2 regions of the Alteromonas sp. 5NS40-0096 genome follow, and region 1 is predicted to be linked to the other one. Evidence: predicted binding sites of a transcription regulator. Region 1 holds the regulator's gene; the other holds the start of a gene.
The links. The regulator ArgR, encoded in region 1, controls arginine synthesis, uptake and breakdown. The targets are predictions, from matches to a motif close to ANTGAATANNTATTCANT.
Positions count from the first base shown of each region.

Region 2: the regulator ArgR is predicted to act here: its motif matches at 6,733-6,750, upstream of AC27G9_RS12425 (OadG family protein).

Region 1 is NZ_BAAJLQ010000009.1:33,002-42,494, reverse strand. It holds gene AC27G9_RS19670 (TRAP transporter large permease) at 1-758, opposite strand, end outside; gene AC27G9_RS19665 (TRAP transporter small permease subunit) at 760-1,299, opposite strand; gene bamJ (BamJ family beta-barrel-assembly machinery protein) at 1,467-2,087, opposite strand; gene ppc (phosphoenolpyruvate carboxylase) at 2,319-4,940, shown strand; gene mdh (malate dehydrogenase) at 5,056-5,994, opposite strand; gene argR (transcriptional regulator ArgR) at 6,219-6,683, shown strand; gene AC27G9_RS19640 (hypothetical protein) at 6,697-6,876, opposite strand; gene AC27G9_RS19635 (TonB-dependent receptor) at 7,035-9,493, opposite strand, start outside.
Region 2 is NZ_BAAJLQ010000003.1:549,363-558,855, forward strand. It holds gene AC27G9_RS12385 (M13 family metallopeptidase) at 1-1,061, opposite strand, end outside; gene AC27G9_RS12390 (GNAT family N-acetyltransferase) at 1,058-2,272, opposite strand; gene AC27G9_RS12395 (regulatory protein RecX) at 2,340-2,789, shown strand; gene alaS (alanine--tRNA ligase) at 3,034-5,631, shown strand; gene csrA (carbon storage regulator CsrA) at 5,766-5,969, shown strand; tRNA gene AC27G9_RS12410 (tRNA-Ser) at 6,336-6,427, shown strand; tRNA gene AC27G9_RS12415 (tRNA-Arg) at 6,464-6,540, shown strand; tRNA gene AC27G9_RS12420 (tRNA-Arg) at 6,559-6,635, shown strand; gene AC27G9_RS12425 (OadG family protein) at 6,871-7,134, shown strand; gene oadA (sodium-extruding oxaloacetate decarboxylase subunit alpha) at 7,149-8,945, shown strand; gene AC27G9_RS12435 (sodium ion-translocating decarboxylase subunit beta) at 8,949-9,493, shown strand, end outside.

The sequences.
Region 1 (9,493 bases):
ACGGCGATAAGTAACAACGGCGGCACTAATGCTCCCCACAATCCCGGGTTTTCAGGGCGTTTCGTGTCGTCCAATTTGGCTGGTATTGCGCTCTTTGACAGCCAGCTAGTCAGAAATACATACAGCAAATATAGCGCCACCAGTACCATACCGGGAATAAGGGCACCAACAAACAAGTCTCCCACTGATACCGATTCAGGCGCAAAAATACCCATATTAAGTTGGGCTTGTTGATAAGCGCTCGATAACACGTCACCTAAGAGCACAAGCGCTATCGAAGGTGGGATTATTTGTCCCAATGTACCAGTTGCGCAAATTGTGCCTGTTGCAAAGGAGGCAGAATATCCTCTTTGTAACATAGTCGGTAAAGACAACAGCCCCATCGTCACTACCGTGGCACCGACGATACCTGTACTCGCTGCGAGTAACATACCCACAATGACGACTGACACGGCCATACCCGACTTAAATCGCCACAGCAAATCAGACATTGCAATGAGCAGGTTTTCGGCAATTTTAGATTTTTCTAACACGATCCCCATAAAGACAAACAGCGGGACCGCAAGCAATGTGGTATTGGATAAGATGCCATATAGACGGCTGGGCAGCGCGCCCAGATAACTGACATCGAAGGCACCTAACAGGTACCCTACACCAGCAAAAATCAACGACGTCCCTGCTAGGCTAAATGCCACCGGAAATCCAAACAACAGGACGATGCAAACGCACGCAAACAACAACAGCGCCATCCATTCCATATTATTGGCTCTCCTTTTCTTTCAGGACACACACATTTTTCAATATTTCACTGACACCTTGTATCAACAGGAGCACAGCGGCTAAGGGAATAAGTGATTTAAGAAGATAGACAAGGGGCAACCCACCCGCTTCTTTTGATGCTTCCAATAAACGCCAAGATTCAGACACGTACGGCAAGCTATAAATTAAGATAACGACACATGTCGGCGCGAGCAAAAATAAGGTACCCAGTATATCAACCCACGCTTTTTGACGCGTTGTGAAGCTGCGATAGAAAACGTCAACTCTTACGTGGGAATCGACTTGCAGTGTGTAAGCTGCACCCACCATAAAAACCAATGCATGGAAGTACATAACCGACTCTTGCAGTGCAATCCAGCCCATATCTGCACCTTTGCGCAAGGCAACTATGATGAAGGTGAGTAACACCATCACAATAGTGGTTGTCGCAACAGCATGGCACAGCCACTGGTTGAACTTGTCTATTCGCAATGAGACGGATTGTAATGGGAGCAAAGGATTGGAATTAGCAGTATTCATAACAACGCTTTATTGGTCTGTACGGTTTACAGCACATTTACATGGGCATCAAGAGTAATAATAAATCAGCTATTTGCCAATGGTTTGCGTTTGAATAGATAGAATAAAACGAGGAAAAAGAGGAGAAGCAGCGCGCAACCGAATTCACACAGCAGCGCGCATTAGCATTAAGCTAGGATATCGAGAAGCTCAACATCAAAGATCAATGTCGCGTATGGACCAATTGCCGCACCCGCACCTTGCTCGCCGTAGGCAAGTTGGTAAGGTACGTACAAGCGCCATTTGTCGCCTACTGACATCAACTGAAGCGCTTCTGTCCAACCGCGAATAACACCGCCAACCGGGAATTCAGCAGGCTGACCACGATCGTAAGAGCTATCGAAAACTGTGCCGTCAATCAAGGTACCGTGGTAGTGAGTGCGTACCGTGCTGCTCGCAGTTGGCTTTTCGCCTTCACCAGAGTTAATCACTTCGTATTGAAGTCCAGACTCAAGTACTGTGACTTCTTCGCGCTGACCATTTTCAGCCAAGAATGCTTCGCCTTCTGCGATTGCACCTTTGTGCTGCTCAGCTTTTGCAGCTTGCATGCGCTGATGAATTTCATTGAACGCTACACGCAAGGCTTCATTGTCTACTTTTGCATCGTTACCTAGGAAAGCATCTTTCACGCCTTCAACCACTGCATCAATAGAAAGACCTTCGAAAGGATTCGCTTTTAATTGCTCACCCATTTGGAAACCAACACCGTAACTCGCCTGAGTTTCGACTGTATTGAATGTATCTGACACGATAACTCCTGAAATTAAATTACAAATATTGCTCAATATTTAACCGAAACCATCTTGTCGCGGTGTTGCAATATTTTTCGTGTATAAGTGTACCACAGTGAGAAAATTCGTGCCTCCCAAGCTGAAATTAGGATGAACATTCTAACTGATAGCTTTAAGTTATTACTAAAGAGGTTAGACAAGTTAAATTAGAAGCAGTATGGTGTCAGGCACTATATTTAGGAGGATCCAATGCAATCTCATTATGATGCACAACTAAAAGATACTGTTCGTTATCTTGGGAAGACCCTTGGTAAAACCATTGAAGCCCAGCTGGGAACCGAGTGGTTAGAGCGTATTGAAACTATCAGAAAAGACGGTCGTTCGTCGTATCAGGGCGACGCGGATTGCAGTTCAAATCTGAAAGAAACTTTCAAGAACATGTCTGATGCAGACTTGTTAACTGTGGGAAGAGCCTTCGCTCAGTTTCTCAACCTAGGTAATATTGCTGAACAAGAGTACAACAGTGCGATGGATGTCGATGCCACTATCGACAGTTTGTTCGAGCACTTGGACAAAGCTGAGCTGTCTGCGGACAAAGTACAAGAAGCGGTGAATAAGTTGAATATCGACTTAGTGTTAACCGCTCACCCGACGGAAGTGACGCGACGCACACTCATTCACAAGCACAGCGAGCTAGCAGCATGCTTGAAAGATATTCATCAAGAGAATTTATCTGATCGCCAACGAGAAAGTATCGAGACGCGTATTTCCGACCTTATCAGTCAGGCGTGGCATACAGAAGAAATTCGCTCAGTGCGCCCGACGCCTGTAGATGAAGCTCGCTGGGGATTCTCAGTCATCGAAAACTCCTTGTGGGAAGCGGTACCAGAGTTTTTACGTGAACTAGATGACCGTCTAGCAAAAGACTACCAAGTATCCTTGCCTTTTGACGCGACGCCGGTGCAATTCAGCTCTTGGATGGGCGGAGATAGAGACGGCAACCCATTTGTCACGTCAACCGTAACTAAACAAGTATTATTACTCGCTCGCAAGCGCGCAGCTAAGCTGTTTGCCACTGATTTCGACCGCCTGCAAGTAGAACTTTCAATGAGCGATTGCAGCGATGCTTTGCGTGAAAAAGTAGGTGATGTCAATGAACCCTACCGTGCGTTGCTTCGCCCATTGGTGAGAAAACTTGGCGCGACGCGTGACGGTATCGCCGACTACCTGTCTGGCAAAGACGTTAATCAAGATGATTGGGTTCAATACAACGAAGAGCTCTTAGCGCCATTGTTGTTGTGTTACGAGTCATTGTTAGAGGCGGGACTAACCGTTACTGCGAATGGCTTGTTAAAAGACACGATTCGCCGCGTACAGTGTTTTGGCGTTCACTTGCTAAAACTGGACGTGAGACAAGATTCTGAGCGTCACGCTGACGTCTTTAGTGAATTAACTCGCTATTTGGGCCTGGGCGATTACGCACAGTGGACCGAACAAGATAAACAGGCATTCTTACTCAGGGAACTCGCTTCCAAACGTCCGCTTTTCCCTGCAACTTGGGAAGCGTCTGACGATGTAAAAGAAGTACTGAAAACCTGCAAAGTCATTGCCGAAAACAGTCAGCACGGTTTTGGTATCTACATTATTTCCATGGCAAGTGAACCGTCTGACGTTCTCGCCGTTCAATTACTGTTGCAAGAATCGGGTGTGACTTGGCCAATGCCAGTAGCGCCACTGTTCGAAACGCTGGATGATTTGAACAATTCACCTAAAGTAATGAACAACTTGCTGTCTATAGATTGGTATCGCGGTTATGTTCAGGGTCGCCAATATGTCATGATTGGCTACTCGGATTCAGCCAAAGATGCCGGAGCAATTGCGGCAGGTTGGGCACAATACGAGTCGCAAGAAGCACTGGTTAAGCTAGCAGAAGAGTACGGCGTTACTCTCACCTTGTTCCACGGTCGTGGTGGTACTATCGGTCGCGGTGGTCTTCCAGCGCACGCTGCCATTTACTCTCAGCCTCCGGGTTCGCTTGACGGCGGCTTCCGCGTTACTGAGCAGGGTGAAACCATTCGCTACAAGTTTGGTATGCCGAAGTTGGCTAAACGCAGCCTAGGCATATACGCTAGCGCAATTATCGAAGCCATGCTATTCCCACCGCCGGCGCCAAAAGATGAGTGGCGAGACGTTATTACTCAGATGGCGGCAAAAGGTCGCGATAATTATCGTGGTGTAGTGCGTTCAGATCCTGAGTTTGTGCCTTATTTTAGAGTCGCAACACCGGAACAAGAGCTCGGTAAACTGCCTTTAGGTAGCCGTCCAGCGAAACGTAAACCGACTGGCGGGATTGAAAGCTTGCGCGCCATTCCGTGGATCTTCTCTTGGGCGCAAACGCGTCTTGTATTGCCGTCTTGGTTAGGGGTAACCCGTGCCATTGAAGCTGTTAAAGCGGATGGCAATGAAGCGACTATTGAAGAGATGGTAGCGAGCTGGCCATTCTTCGCCTCGCGCTTGTCCATGCTCGACATGGTGTTCCACAAAGCCGATCCTCGTATCAGCGAAGCCTATGACGATCGTCTTGTGCCACAGGAGTTGAAACACTTTGGCGAAGCGTTGCGTGCAGAGCTGAAAGAGAGCATTGCCTCCATTCTTGCCATTACAGGTCAAGACAGCATCATGGAAAGCGACCCTCAGGGCAAAGAATCAATGAACATACGTGCGGGTTACTTACAACCTTTGCACTATTTGCAAATTGAATTGTTAGAGCGAATCCGTGCAGCTGGAGATGACAGCCAAAACACGGTACTTGAAAGAGCGATGATGGTAACCATTGCGGGTATCGCAATCGGTATGCGAAATACAGGTTAATCGCGATTACACGTAAAACCAAAAGCCAGCATTACGCTGGCTTTTTTATCGCTTGTGTTTTTCGCGACGATAAAAAAACCGGCTTAAAGCCGGTTTTTTTGTATCACTGACAAAATTAGCCGTTTACGAATTCAACGCCAATTTTGATGTCACCGCGAAGGCCTTCAAGCATGCTGTCTTTTGCTTCTTGCTCAAATGCACTTAGCTCGCCGTAAGGTAGAATCTCTTCAACACCATTTGGCCCCAAGCGAACTGGGTGTGAGAAGAATGCTGCGTCATCGCTATCGTCAGTTTGTACATACGTGTACTCAACAACGTTTTCGCCTTGCATCGCTGCAACAAGAGACAAACAGAAACGCGCTGCAGCTTGACCCATAGAAAGTGTCGCTGAACCGCCACCCGCTTTAGCTTCAACAACTTCTGTACCCGCGTTTTGAATACGAGTTGTCAGGCTAGCCACTTCGTCATCAGAGAAGCTTACGCCTTCTACTTGAGAAAGTAGTGGAAGGATAGTCGTACCAGAGTGACCACCGATAACAGGTACGTGAACACTAGACACATCAAGACCTTTCAGCTCTGCAACGAAGGTTTCTGCGCGAATTACGTCAAGCGTTGTCACACCGAACAATTTGTTCTTGTTGTACACGCCTTTTGCTTTCAGCGTCTCAGCTGCGATAGCAACAGTCGTGTTAACTGGGTTAGTAATAATACCGATACAAGCGTCTGGGCAGCTCTCTGCAACGCCTTCGATTAGGCTCTTAACGATACCTGCATTGATGTTGAACAAGTCAGAGCGGTCCATACCAGGCTTACGTGGTACACCCGCTGGAATCAATACAACATCAGACCCTGTTAATGCGTCGGCTAGGTCGTCTTTACCATGACCTGTTACCTTAACCGCTGTTGGGATGTGAGACAAATCAACAGCAACACCAGGAACAACAGGTGCAACATCGTAAAGTGCTAATTCAGAACCAGCTGGCAGTTGTGTTTTCAACAACAATGACAGCGCTTGACCAATACCACCGGCAGCACCTAACACGGCTACTTTCATACTATTTCTCCTATGGAAATATTCACGTTTCTAGACGGGAAGTCACACTAATGCAACTGAGCACAAAACTCAATCACCCTATGGTCTTAAGACATGAAAAATTCGAATAAACCCAGACCATATGCAATTTCATGCATGATTATGCATTTAAATTGCGCAAAGTTCACGCCTAGTGCACAATAGTTAAAATTTATTTAAGAAATGAGCCCTACAAGTTAGTCCCTATGGCGAACGCAAAACAAGAACAACTCATTAAATCATTTAAAGATATACTCAAAGCAGAAAGCTACGGTTCACAAGGCGAAATCGTTGAAGCGCTGCGCGGCCAAGGTTTTGAAAATATCAGCCAATCCAAAATTTCTCGGATGCTAAGTAAGTTCGGTGCTGTGCGAACCCGAAACGCTCGTGGAGATATGGTGTACTGTCTCCCCCCCGAACTGGGCATGCCAACCGCGAAAAGCCCTCTCAAGCAACTAGTATTGGATATTGTTCATAACAATGTGATGGTGATTATCCGTACTAGCCCCGGTGCTGCGCAGCTTATCGCAAGATTATTAGATTCATTGAGCCAAAAAGATGGCGTGCTTGGCACAATAGCGGGAGACGATACCATTTTTATTGCGCCCGCGGATGTATCACAGATTGAAACCCTTCGTCAGCGAGTAGAAGACCTTTTTGACAACGTATAGGGCTGCTTAGGCCCTATACGCCTGCACTAACTTGATAGCTGAAAAGCTTGATCATACCGCGATACCGCAAAGCAGACCGACTCCCATCAAACCAAAGATAGCACCATGCTTTCTCCCATTGATGCATTGATTCCCTTTGTAGCGCATCCTTAGTACTTTTCTTCACGTCAGAAGCGTCTGATACCGTCACCATATTTCCTGCTTTAGCCCACTTTGAAACCCACTATACATCTTTAAATCTCGTAAAAGGGCGACCTTCAATGTCAGATTACACGACGTATAAAAAAGCCCGCATAACGCGGGCTTTTAGATAAGAGCAATCAGATTACTCTGTATGCATAACGGCTTCGATTAGAAGTCGTAACGTACACCAATTTTAAGTCTCCAAGCAGACTGAAGTGCGTTGAAGTCATAACCATCTGTACGTACGCGGTCGATTACGTAACGGCCTTGGTCGTCAATGCTGTCTACGTCATATAGACGAAGCGTGTTGAAGCGGCTGTCGTAAATCTTACCTTGTGAACGGTCGATCATGTTAAGGAAGTTATCTACTACGAAGTAGATTGTACCTTTGTGACCTTCCATTAGGCCTGGGATTTCTTGGAACACACTCAAGTCAAGTGTAGTAACCCAAGGCGTTGTTTCGCTACCTTTAGGTGCATAACCACCAGCGTAACCACCTAAACCACGATCTTGAATTGCGGCCAATAGCTCAGCTTGAATCGCTGGGTCAGTGTACACAACGTTAGGATCGTTAGCCGTTGGGATGTAAGTCAGGTAATCACCAGATGTGAATTCTGGGCTAAGACCAACAACAGTACCATCAACATCGTTAGTTAGGACACTACGGTCGAAGTTAGTAGTGATTGATACTGGCTCACCTGAGCGACGTTCGAAGAACAAGTTGATATCAGTGTTGTAACCTTCGAAGATTTCAGCGCTGTAACCTAGATTAACTACGAAACGGTGCTTGATTTCGAACGCTGCAGTACCTAAGTGGCTGTCAGCGATGTTACGGTTGATACCGTCAGAGAAGCGGAAGTTACTACGAGCTGTTGAGCTAGTACCAGAGTTTGCTTCAGTGATGTCTTGGTGCGTATATGACGCTGTTGCACTGAAACCGTTATCCCAGCTCTTCGCCAATGACGTTGAAAGGATTACAGAACGACCACCATCGCTAGTGTTAGTCAACATAAGGTCATAACGGTTGTCGTCATCAGTGTAGATTACACGCTGACCATCAGCTAGCAATGTACCTTCTGGAAGTGACGCATCAACCCAGAACGGTGCGTCTTGACGGTCGATGTAAAGTGCTTCAGTTGTCCAAAGTACGTCTTCGCCTACGTAAGGTAGATCGAAGGTGTAATCTGTCGCCAACTGATAACGCCAGTCGTTCGGAAGTTCGAAGTCTGGGTCAGTGAAAGAAACGTTACCGTTGCTTTGACCGTCAGCTAGTGCAGCAGACGCATCTGGGAAGATTCCAGCAATTGAGTCAGCTGTGATAGTTACGTCTTCTTGAGAGAAGAAACCATCGAATACACCGTTTTGTGAGTAAGCGTTTGAAATCCAAACATTAGGCTGACCACCAGTGAAACGACCAACACCACCGCGAACAGTTAGTTCATCAGTTGCACGGTAAGTGAAACCAACACGTGGAAGAATGATGTCAACACCATCTAGGTTGTTCGTGTTATCAAAACCAGTTCTGTCGAAAGAGTTTTGGTTAAACGGAGGACGGTCGTCAGAAGCAAGACGCTCATAACGCAAACCAGCAGTAACAGTTAGGTCTTCAGTTACATCCCAAGTGTCTTGAGCGTAAAGAGACAAGTTAGTACGTTCAAACTGTGCACCAACCGCAGCAGGATCGTTACCAATACCGTTCGAGTACTCGTACTCACTTGCTAGGCGGTTTTCGAAGTCTTCAAGGTTGTCGAAAGTCACAACACCTTTTGAACCAGGCACGAACAAGTTAAAGATTTCAAGAATTTGATATTCGAAACCGAAATCAATTTGATGCTCGTCCATTAGGTAAGTTGCATCAAGTTTGAAAGTCGTCAAGTCGTTATCAAGCAAGTTAGCGTGACGGAACTGGTCAGAACCGAATGCGATTTCACCGCCTGAAGGCAAGTTCTCGATAGTTACGTCTGCAATGTCACCGAAAGACTGCTGACGGTTTTCTACTTGCTTGCTAGTTACGCTGATTTCAGTAGAGAAGTCATCTGTCCAATCAGAGTACAATTTCGCAGTGTAGTTGTTCAACGTTTCAGTGGTGTTATACCAGTGAGAAGAAAGGCGTAGTTCACCTTGGTTGTTTGTAAGGTTACGCGTACGGTTACCTTCGTTGAACTGATAAGTGAATGCAGCACGGTGGTAATCGTTGATGTTCCAGTCAATTTTGATGACGTACTTTTCATCTTCTTCAACAGGAGAACCTGTTGCGCTACCGATTTGATCATCAGTTAGGCCGTAAACTTCACGTGCTATACGCTGAACTTCTGCTACTTCTTCAAGTGTTGCGTCAGTTGTATTTGGAGCGTTAGAGCCAGCAGGGCCCCACTCTAGAGACTGTGGTGCTTCGAAGAACTCGTAAGAGCCGAAGAAGAACAACTTGTCTTTGATGATAGGGAAACCAAGAGTTGCACCGTATGATTTCTCTTCGAATTCAATTGGAACAGCAAGACCACGGTCTTCTGGCAAGCCTGCCATACCGTCGTTTAACTCTTCGTAGAAAATACCACCAGTGATTTCGTTAGTACCTGATTTGAATACCGCGTTAACTAGACCGCCAGAGAAACCTGAAACGCTAGCGT
Region 2 (9,493 bases), on a different contig from region 1:
GGTTCTTGTTGTCCACTTAATGTTTTGCCGAAGAAATCAAAATTAGCGTTGTATATGTCTTCTGATAATAAGCCAGCGTTGTTGCTGATTGTGTGGTAAGTCAAATATGACTTCCAATCGTCTAGCGGCGTATCGTTAATGATTTGAATAACGTCTTTAACCGGCTGAGGTTGAGTCACATTTAAATGAGGAATCGCCAGTCCACTTGGAGCAAAGAAAGCATCCCAGTCAAAGCCACCGTAGGCATCCGTTAATTCAGCGCGTTCAAGCTGATTGAGAGTCAGGTCGCGGTTTCTGCGCTTTTCGCGAGGCCATTGTACTTCTGCAATAGCCGTCTCCAATGCCATTATCTTAGCCGCTTCTTCTGCAGCATTTTCAACACCTGCAAATCCAAGCATTTGCTCAATATGCGCAACATAAGCTTGACGGATACCGTCAAAACGTTCTGAATCGGTAAGGTAATAATCGCGATCTGGCAACCCTAAACCACCAACACCAACACTTAGCTGATACTGATTAGGGTCAAGTCGGTTGTACCACAAACCGCCGCCGATAGGCGAAGACGTACCTGTTAACCACGCATTCCCAAAGACTTTAGTTAAATCAGTGGTGTTTTGAATGTTTTGGATAGTGTCTAACGTATCTTGGATTGGCTGTAAGCCTTTCGCGTTAATGGTTTCAGTATCCATGTAGGCTTTGTAAAAGTCATGGACCAATTTCTCTTCAGCATTGAGGTCGGACTTTGCCATAATGCTGTCGATAATTTCTTTGACTTGCTCTTCACTGCGTTCTGCAAGTTTGGTAAAGGCACCGTAACGGGTCTTATCGGCAGGGAGCTCATAGTTGTCATACCATGTACCACTGGCATACATAAAAAAGTCATCGCCTGGCTTAACTGCTTCATTGCGGGCGCTGAGCTCAACGCCAAAACTACCTAATTCCGCTTTACCTTTGGGAGCTTGTGCGGTTTCTTGAGGTGTCTCTTCAACTTGTTGTGGTTGGCTACATGCCGCGAGCCCCACGGAAGCTGCCACTAGAGTGGCTATCATCGTTTTTTTCATGTTTTCCTGTCTCTGTGTGAATGTGATGAAGATAAAAAGTCTTCGTTACCTGTCGTTATTACATCTAAATATTCTTGGTTAAATGGCAATGCATCGAATGCTTGTTGATAGTAATGCGTAATTGCCGGTTTTTCCTCTGCTAAGAAACGCGTCACTGCATCATGGAAACCTTCGTGATACAAATGGTGACGTGAGTAGCAGTATATGGGTTCAAAGCCGCGTAGAATTTTGTGTTCGCCTTGAGTTCCTGGGTTAAATATTGGCAGGTTTTGCTCAATTGCGAAATCTATACCTTGGTAATAGCATACTTCGAAGTGTAAACCGTCAATGGACGTCAAGGCTCCCCAATAACGCCCAAATAGCCCAGTTTCATCAAAAAAGAGTAGCGCACTTGCGATGGGGTTGCCATCTCGCTCAGCAATGACAATTAACATATTGTCGGCCATATTCAGCGCGAGATTTTGAAAAAACTCGAGACTTAAGTAGCCCTCGTGGCCGCTGCGCTTCAAATAGGTTTGACGATAGCACTGGTAAAAAAAGTCAATCATAGTTTGCGAGATAGCTTCACCAGTATAACGTTGACACGTGATATTTTGCGCTTGAATCCGGGCTCTTGACTTTCTCACGTCTTTTCGTTTTCTCGACGTCAATACTGCTAAGTAGCTATCGAAACACGTAAATGACCGGTTGAACCATTGAAATTGAACGTTACGCCGCTCTGCAGGAAAATGTGGCGCTAAATGGTTCGACGATTCGTGGTCAGTAAACAGCCAGTGCAACGATGAGGCTATGCCTTCTTGATCGGCTTTAATGAATTCAATCAACGCATTAATAATGGAAGCTTTATCGCTATGCGATGCATTACACAGTAAACGCGGCCCTGTCACTGGTGTGTAGGGAATCGCATTGACCCACTTGGGGTAATAATTTAGACCGTGATGGTGGTAGGCATTGGCCCACGAGAAATCAAAGACATATTCACCGTAACTATCGAGCTTAGTATAACCGGGCACAACAGCCACTAGGCGTTGGCCATCATATGCACCGTAGTATCGCGGGATCCAGCCCGAATCATTGCCAACACATGCCGTGTCTTCTAGCGCTTGGAGAAATGCTAAACGCAAAAATGGACCTGCGTCACCAGTCAGGCTCGTCCATTCGTCAGTGTTAAAATCTGACACACTGTTGTGTGCCTTACATATGATCGTCATTGAAATTCGTGTAATACGCCCTTACTTCTACCCTATTGCCACAGCGAGCTGATATCAACAGGAAACCATGTCAGATAACAATCGAAAGATCATTACAGACGCGATTACTCGCATGTTGGCACGACGAGAACATGCGAGAACTGAGATCATACGTAAATTGTCTGAAAAAGGCTTGGAATCGGCGGCTTTTTTGTCCATTTTACAAGAGTTCACTGACGCTGACATTCAGAGTGACGCGCGCTATGCAGAAATGCGGGTTCGCTCTTGTATTGCGAAGGGGCAAGGTGCGCGAAGAATACGGCAAGAACTGGTTGCTATGAAAGTAAACGAATCGGCTATTCAGCTTGCCTTTGAAGAGAATAGCCCAGATTGGTTCGAGTTAGCGCTTCTCGCAAAAACTAAGCGGTTTGGCGCTCACGTAGCGTCTGAAGCAAAGGACAAGGCGAAGCAAATTCGCTTTTTACAGTATCGAGGATTTGGTCATGAAGAGATTCAATATGCGCTAAACCCTCACTAACGTGTCTAAACCTAACCAATCAATTTCGTTTTTCTGTCGGCGAGTCCAATGAAAAATGAAATTGTGAACCAGGTAGTATGAAAAAGCGCAACAATCACAAACAAGCCCTAACAATCAAAGGGCTTCCGTGGTATTGTTGCGCCCTTCTAGGTTATAAATTATCCATGCTAATACGCGCTAATTTAGCGTTAAATGTTCGGGCAATGAATCCCACGGGCATGTTTTACAGGACTAAAAAATAGCAATGACATTATCAACTGCTGACATACGTCAAAAATTTATCGACTTCTTCAGTCAAAACGGGCACCAGTCAGTTGCGAGTTCGTCTCTCGTACCTTCTGATGACCCTACGCTGTTGTTTACAAATGCCGGAATGAACCAGTTCAAAGATGTATTCCTCGGCGCCGAAACACGGTCTTACACGCGAGCCGTATCTTCACAGCGTTGCGTGAGAGCAGGTGGTAAACACAATGACCTAGAAAACGTTGGTTATACAGCTCGCCACCATACTTTCTTCGAAATGTTGGGGAATTTTAGTTTTGGCGACTATTTCAAAACGGACGCCATCAAATTCGCTTGGTCATTTTTGACTGAAGAGCTTGGTTTGCCCGTCGACAAACTCCTCGTTACTGTATATTCAGAAGACGATGAGGCCTTTTCCATTTGGGAAAACGAAATTGGTTTACCCAAAGAAAAAATTATTAAAATCTCGACCTCAGACAACTTCTGGTCGATGGGTGATACTGGTCCATGTGGGCCTTGTTCAGAAATCTTTTACGATCACGGTGAGCACATTTGGGGGGGGCCTCCGGGTTCGCCTGAAGAAGACGGTGACCGTTTCATCGAAATTTGGAACTTGGTATTCATGCAGTTTAACCGTCAAGCGGATGGTAGCATGGAACCGTTACCTAAGCCCTCCATAGACACAGGTATGGGCTTGGAGCGAATTTCTGCAATATTGCAAGATGTACACAGTAACTACGAAATCGATATCTTTGACAATTTGATCAAAGCGGCCGCTAAGGTCGTCGGCACAAGTGATTTAGAGAATAAGTCACTTCGCGTGATTGCGGATCATATTCGCTCATGTAGCTTCTTGATCTGTGACGGTGTGATGCCAAGCAACGAAGGTCGTGGCTATGTGCTGCGTCGTATCATTCGCCGTGCAGTGCGTCATGGTTACAAACTCGGCGCAGATAACATTTTCTTCTATAAGTTAGTCGATGCATTGGCGACCGAAATGGGGCAAGCATACCCTGAACTCGTCGATCAAAAGCCAGTATTGGAAAAAGTGCTAAAAGTCGAGGAAGAGCAGTTCAGTAAGACCCTGTCTAGAGGCATGGCAATGTTGAACGATACTTTAGCTAATCTTAAATCTGATACGATTCCTGGCGAAGTTGTTTTTAAACTTTACGACACTTACGGCTTCCCAACCGATTTAACGAATGACGTTGCTCGAGAGCACGAACTTAAAATCGATGAAGAAGGTTTCGAAGCGGCAATGCAAGCTCAGCGTGAGCGCGCTCAACAAGCAAGCCAGTTCGGCTCTGACTACAATGAGTTGCTGAAACTAGAGCAAACTACTGAATTTACAGGCTATGAATCGACAGAAGACGAAAGCCAGGTATTAGAGTTGGTTTACGACAATCAACTGGTCGATTCATTAACCGATGGCCAGCAGGGCCTAGTTGTATTGAATCAGACGCCTTTCTATGCGGAGTCTGGTGGCCAAGTAGGTGATTCAGGTGAGTTGCTAATCGGTGACGCTACTTTTGTCGTCGAAGATACGCAAAAAATGGGTAATGCGTTTGTTCACAAAGGTGTTGCAAAGGGAACCGTCAACAAAGGCCAGACAATTACCGCGAAAATTGACACGCAGAATCGTGAAGCGATAAAGAAAAATCACAGCGCGACTCACTTACTACACGCCGCGCTGCGTGAGATTTTAGGCGAACACGTTACGCAAAAAGGATCACTGGTCGATGCACAGCGTCTGCGTTTCGATTTCTCCCATTTCGAGGCCGTTTCAGCAGAACAATTAATTCAAATCGAGCAACGAGTAAACGAAGAAATTCGCGCAAATCACGGTCTGTCTACTCAGTTAATGGAGTTAGACGAGGCAAAAGCCTCAGGTGCTATGGCGTTATTTGGTGAAAAATACGATGAAAAAGTGCGTGTTGTTACCATGGGACCATTCTCCGTTGAACTATGCGGTGGCACGCACGTACAAAGAACAGGTGATATCGGTTTATTTAAGATTAGTGCCGAGAGTGGAATCGCGTCTGGCGTACGTAGAATTGAGGCGGTAACTGGCGTTGGGGCGCTGGACTTGGTCCAGTCACAACAACAATTGCTTCAGCAAGTTGGAGGATTACTCAAAACCGATGCGAGTGGGTTGGTTGAACGGGTTTCAAATTTGCAATCTCAAGCCAAAGAGCTTGAAAAAGCGCTCGATACAGCGAAACAAAAGTTGGTTAGTGCTCAAGGCGCAGACATCCTCAGTCAAAGCCAAGATATTAAGGGTGTGAAAGTCCTTGTGTCTGAACTAGAGGGCGTTGAAGCCAAAGCGCTACGCGGCATGATGGATGACCTCAAAAATCGCATTGGCGAGGGTATTGTGGTTCTCGGCGTTGCAAATCAAGGTAAAGTTAATCTTATTGTCGGTGTGACGAAGAATCTGACTTCAAAAGTGAAAGCTGGAGAACTCGTAAACCACGTTGCCGCGCAGGTTGGCGGTAAAGGTGGTGGTAGACCGGACATGGCGCAAGCGGGTGGTGACAAACCCGAAAACTTGTCGTCAGCACTGGAGTCTGTCGCTTCTTGGTTGACAGATAAGCTATAATCGTCAATAAGTTAAAGACAGCGAGTTTTTGCGGTGACACAGAAACATGGAAAGCTGTTGCTCAAAACGGGTCGTGCCGTTGTTGAGTGTAGTATTAGGGATTATGTTCAAGATTAAGGAACAGGAGCAATAGAATGCTTATTTTGACTCGTCGTGTTGGTGAAACGCTTATGGTAGGTGATGATGTAACCGTTACTGTACTGGGCGTAAAGGGCAATCAGGTACGTATTGGTGTGAATGCACCTAAAGAAGTATCTGTACATCGTGAAGAAATTTATATGCGCATACAGGCCGAAAAAAGTGGCCAATCTGTAGGTGCACCAAAAGATGATGCCTAGCATCGAGTAATCGATGTCAAAAAGGTCGGCTTATGTCGGCCTTTTTTGTTTTTATACCATGAAACTATTGTTAGAGAGTGCCTCTGAACGGACAGGTAAAAGTGGCGTGTGTTGATTGATACTTGTTCAAAAAAAACAATTATTCATCAATCTGTTTAAAATCCAAGCATGCGAACGTTTTTGTTTGAAAAAGTGTTTGACTTCGCCTCATGAATCAGTAAACTGCGCTCCACGTTAAGGAGAGGCGGCTGGAATCGCTCCCGAGTAAGGGATATAAGGATTGTAGCTGTAGCATTAAATTGCACCCACTTACGAATAAGTAAGTTGATAAGCCTCGAATAAAGACTTAACATTTAAAACAGTTTCGGAGAGGTGGGTGAGTGGCTGAAACCAGTTCCCTGCTAAGGAACCATACCTATATACAGGTATCGAGGGTTCGAATCCCTCTCTCTCCGCCATTATTGCTTCTTAGAAGCATTGAAGTTTAGAAATGCGCGTGCGTAGCTCAGCTGGATAGAGTACCTGGCTACGAACCAGGCGGTCGGAGGTTCGAATCCTTCCGCACGCGCCAATCTAAACCTCACATTACGCGTGTGTAGCTCAGCTGGATAGAGTACCTGGCTACGAACCAGGCGGTCGGAGGTTCGAATCCTTCCACACGCGCCACATTGCAAAAGCCCGCTTTAAGCGGGCTTTTTTGTATCTAAAATTCACCGCCTCAAACATCTATTTGTGCCGAAATGCTGATTCAGTATGTCCAAAAAGTGCATAATTAATCACATATTCTCGTTTTTTCCTCGAAAATAAGACTAATTATGCAAGAGTGCGACCTTTTTACGGTTGTCTTTTGCTTTCCTGCATGTTACTTATTCGATTCATTTTTCAACATATCGAGATACTCATGGTATCAGAATCAATCTCAGCTCAATTGATGGAAGCTGCAACGTTAATGCTAGTGGGCATGGTCGTCGTGTTTGCATTCCTGACCCTGTTGATTGGCGGAGTAAAACTCATTGCTTTTGTTTGTGCCAAATTTCCAGAGAGCACACCTCAAGAAACCATGTCCCGTGGAACATCACCTCAAACAGTCAGTGCGCATAACGATAATCGTATCGTTGCAGCGATTACCGCGGCAATTGCGATGCATCGACAACAGAACAAATAAAATCAGGAGACACTATGCCAAACCCACTTGCGATAACCGAACTCGTTTTACGTGACGCTCATCAATCGCTACTGGCGACCCGTTTGAGATTAGAAGACATGCTGCCTATCGCCGCGGCACTGGATGAAGCTGGTTATTGGTCTGTTGAGTCTTGGGGCGGAGCAACATTTGATGCTTGTATTCGTTATTTAGGTGAAGACCCTTGGGAGCGTATACGAGAGCTGAAGAAAGCCATGCCCAAAACCAAACAGCAAATGTTGCTACGCGGGCAAAATCTGCTGGGGTATCGCCATTATGCTGATGACGTGGTTACGCGGTTTGTCGAGCGAGCTCACGAAAATGGCGTCGATGTGTTTCGCATCTTTGATGCCATGAATGACATGCGCAATTTGCAAACGGCTATTCGCGCAACCATTGATTGCGGCGCACATGCCCAAGGCACGATTTCCTATACCGTTAGTCCAGTTCACTCTATCGACCTGTGGGTTGATATGGGTAAGCAACTGGAAGATCAAGGCGTACATTCAATATGTATTAAAGATATGGCGGGCCTGCTAAAGCCATATGAATGCGAGGAGTTAATAACCAAACTCAAAAACGCCGTTGGTGTACCAATTGCCATGCAGTGTCATGCAACAACAGGGTTGAGTACAGCAACTTATCAGAAAGCCATTGATGCCGGGATCGATATTCTCGATACGGCGGTGTCGTCAATGAGTATGACATACGGGCATACTGCGACTGAGACAATTGCGTCTATTCTCGAAGGCACACCGAGGGATACTGGTTTGTCGTTGCCTCATCTCGAAAAGATCGCGAGTTACTTTAGAGATGTGCGCAAGAAGTATGCACAGTTCGAAGGCAGCTTGAAAGGCGTTGATGCAAGGATTCTCCTCGCTCAGGTGCCAGGAGGTATGTTGACCAATATGGAGAACCAACTCAGAGAACAAGGTGCCCTTGATAAGTTTGACCAAGTATTAGAGGAGATTCCTCGCGTTAGAGAAGATCTTGGCTTTATTCCTTTGGTCACGCCGACTTCGCAGATTGTCGGCACACAGTCGGTTCTCAATGTACTTACAGGTGAACGTTATAAAAGTATAACCAAGGAGACTGCTGGCGTCTTAAAAGGAGAGTACGGTGCTACAGCCGCGCCTGTGAATAGTGAATTGCAAGCGAGAGTACTAGAGGGTAAACGGGCGATTACCTGTCGTCCTGCTGACAATTTAGCGCCGGAATTAGACAATCTAACTGGTGAACTCGAACAACTAGCACAAGAAACCAATATTCAATTGGCGAATGACACGATAGATGACGTGTTAACGTACGCGCTATTCCCACAAGTTGGTTTGAAGTTCTTGCAAAATAGAGGGAATTCAGAGGCATTCGAACCCGCACCAAATCCTGAAGCGACACCAGTACAGTCTGCTCAGCCATCACAAGGCAATGTTGATGGGCCTGCGACCTACGATGTACGCGTCGATGGTCAGCTTTACCGCGTAGAAGTTGGTGAAGCAGGGCAGCTGGGTGACATAACGCCTGTGAGCTCGTCGCAGGGGCCTGCAGCAGAAGCCCCTCAGTCAGTTGTGGCAAGCTCAGCCGGGAAAAGTGTGAATGCTCCCCTAGCTGGCAATGTATTTAAACTGCTTGTTAAGCCCGGAGACAAAGTAAATGAAGGTGATGTTGTACTGATTTTAGAGGCCATGAAGATGGAAACCGAAATTAGGACGACTCACACAGGTGTGGTCGCTAAGCTGCTTGTCTCTGAGGGAGAATCAGTGACAAGCGGGCAAGCACTATTGGAGCTCAATTAAACCATGGATAAATTGAGAGTATTATGGGAAAGCACGGCTTTGGCTCATTTCGAGCTAGGCCAAGTCGTTATGATGGCTGTAGGCTTGTTGTTACTCTATTTGGCCATTGTCAAGAAGTTTGAGCCTTTGTTGCTATTCCCTATAGGTTTTGGTGCACTGCTGACCAATATACCGTTAGCGGGTTTCAGCGAAGCTGGTGGTTTGCTCTACTACATATATACCGTTGGCATCGATACGGGCGTTTTCCCCTTGTTGATTTTTATGGGAGTAGGGGCGATGACTGACTTCGGGGCACTTATTGCCAATCCCAAAATGCTATTGCTCGGCGCAGCGGCGCAATTTGGGATCTTTGCGACCTTGTTTGGTGCTATCGCATTGAACTTTGTTCCCGGATTCGAATTCACACTGAAAGATGCCTCTGCTATCGCAATCATAGGTGGCGCTGATGGGCCGACAGCAATATTTTTGGCGAGCAGGCTTGCCCCTGATTTGCTTGGCGCTATTGCCGTTGCAGCGTACTCTTACATGGCACTTGTACCTATTATTCA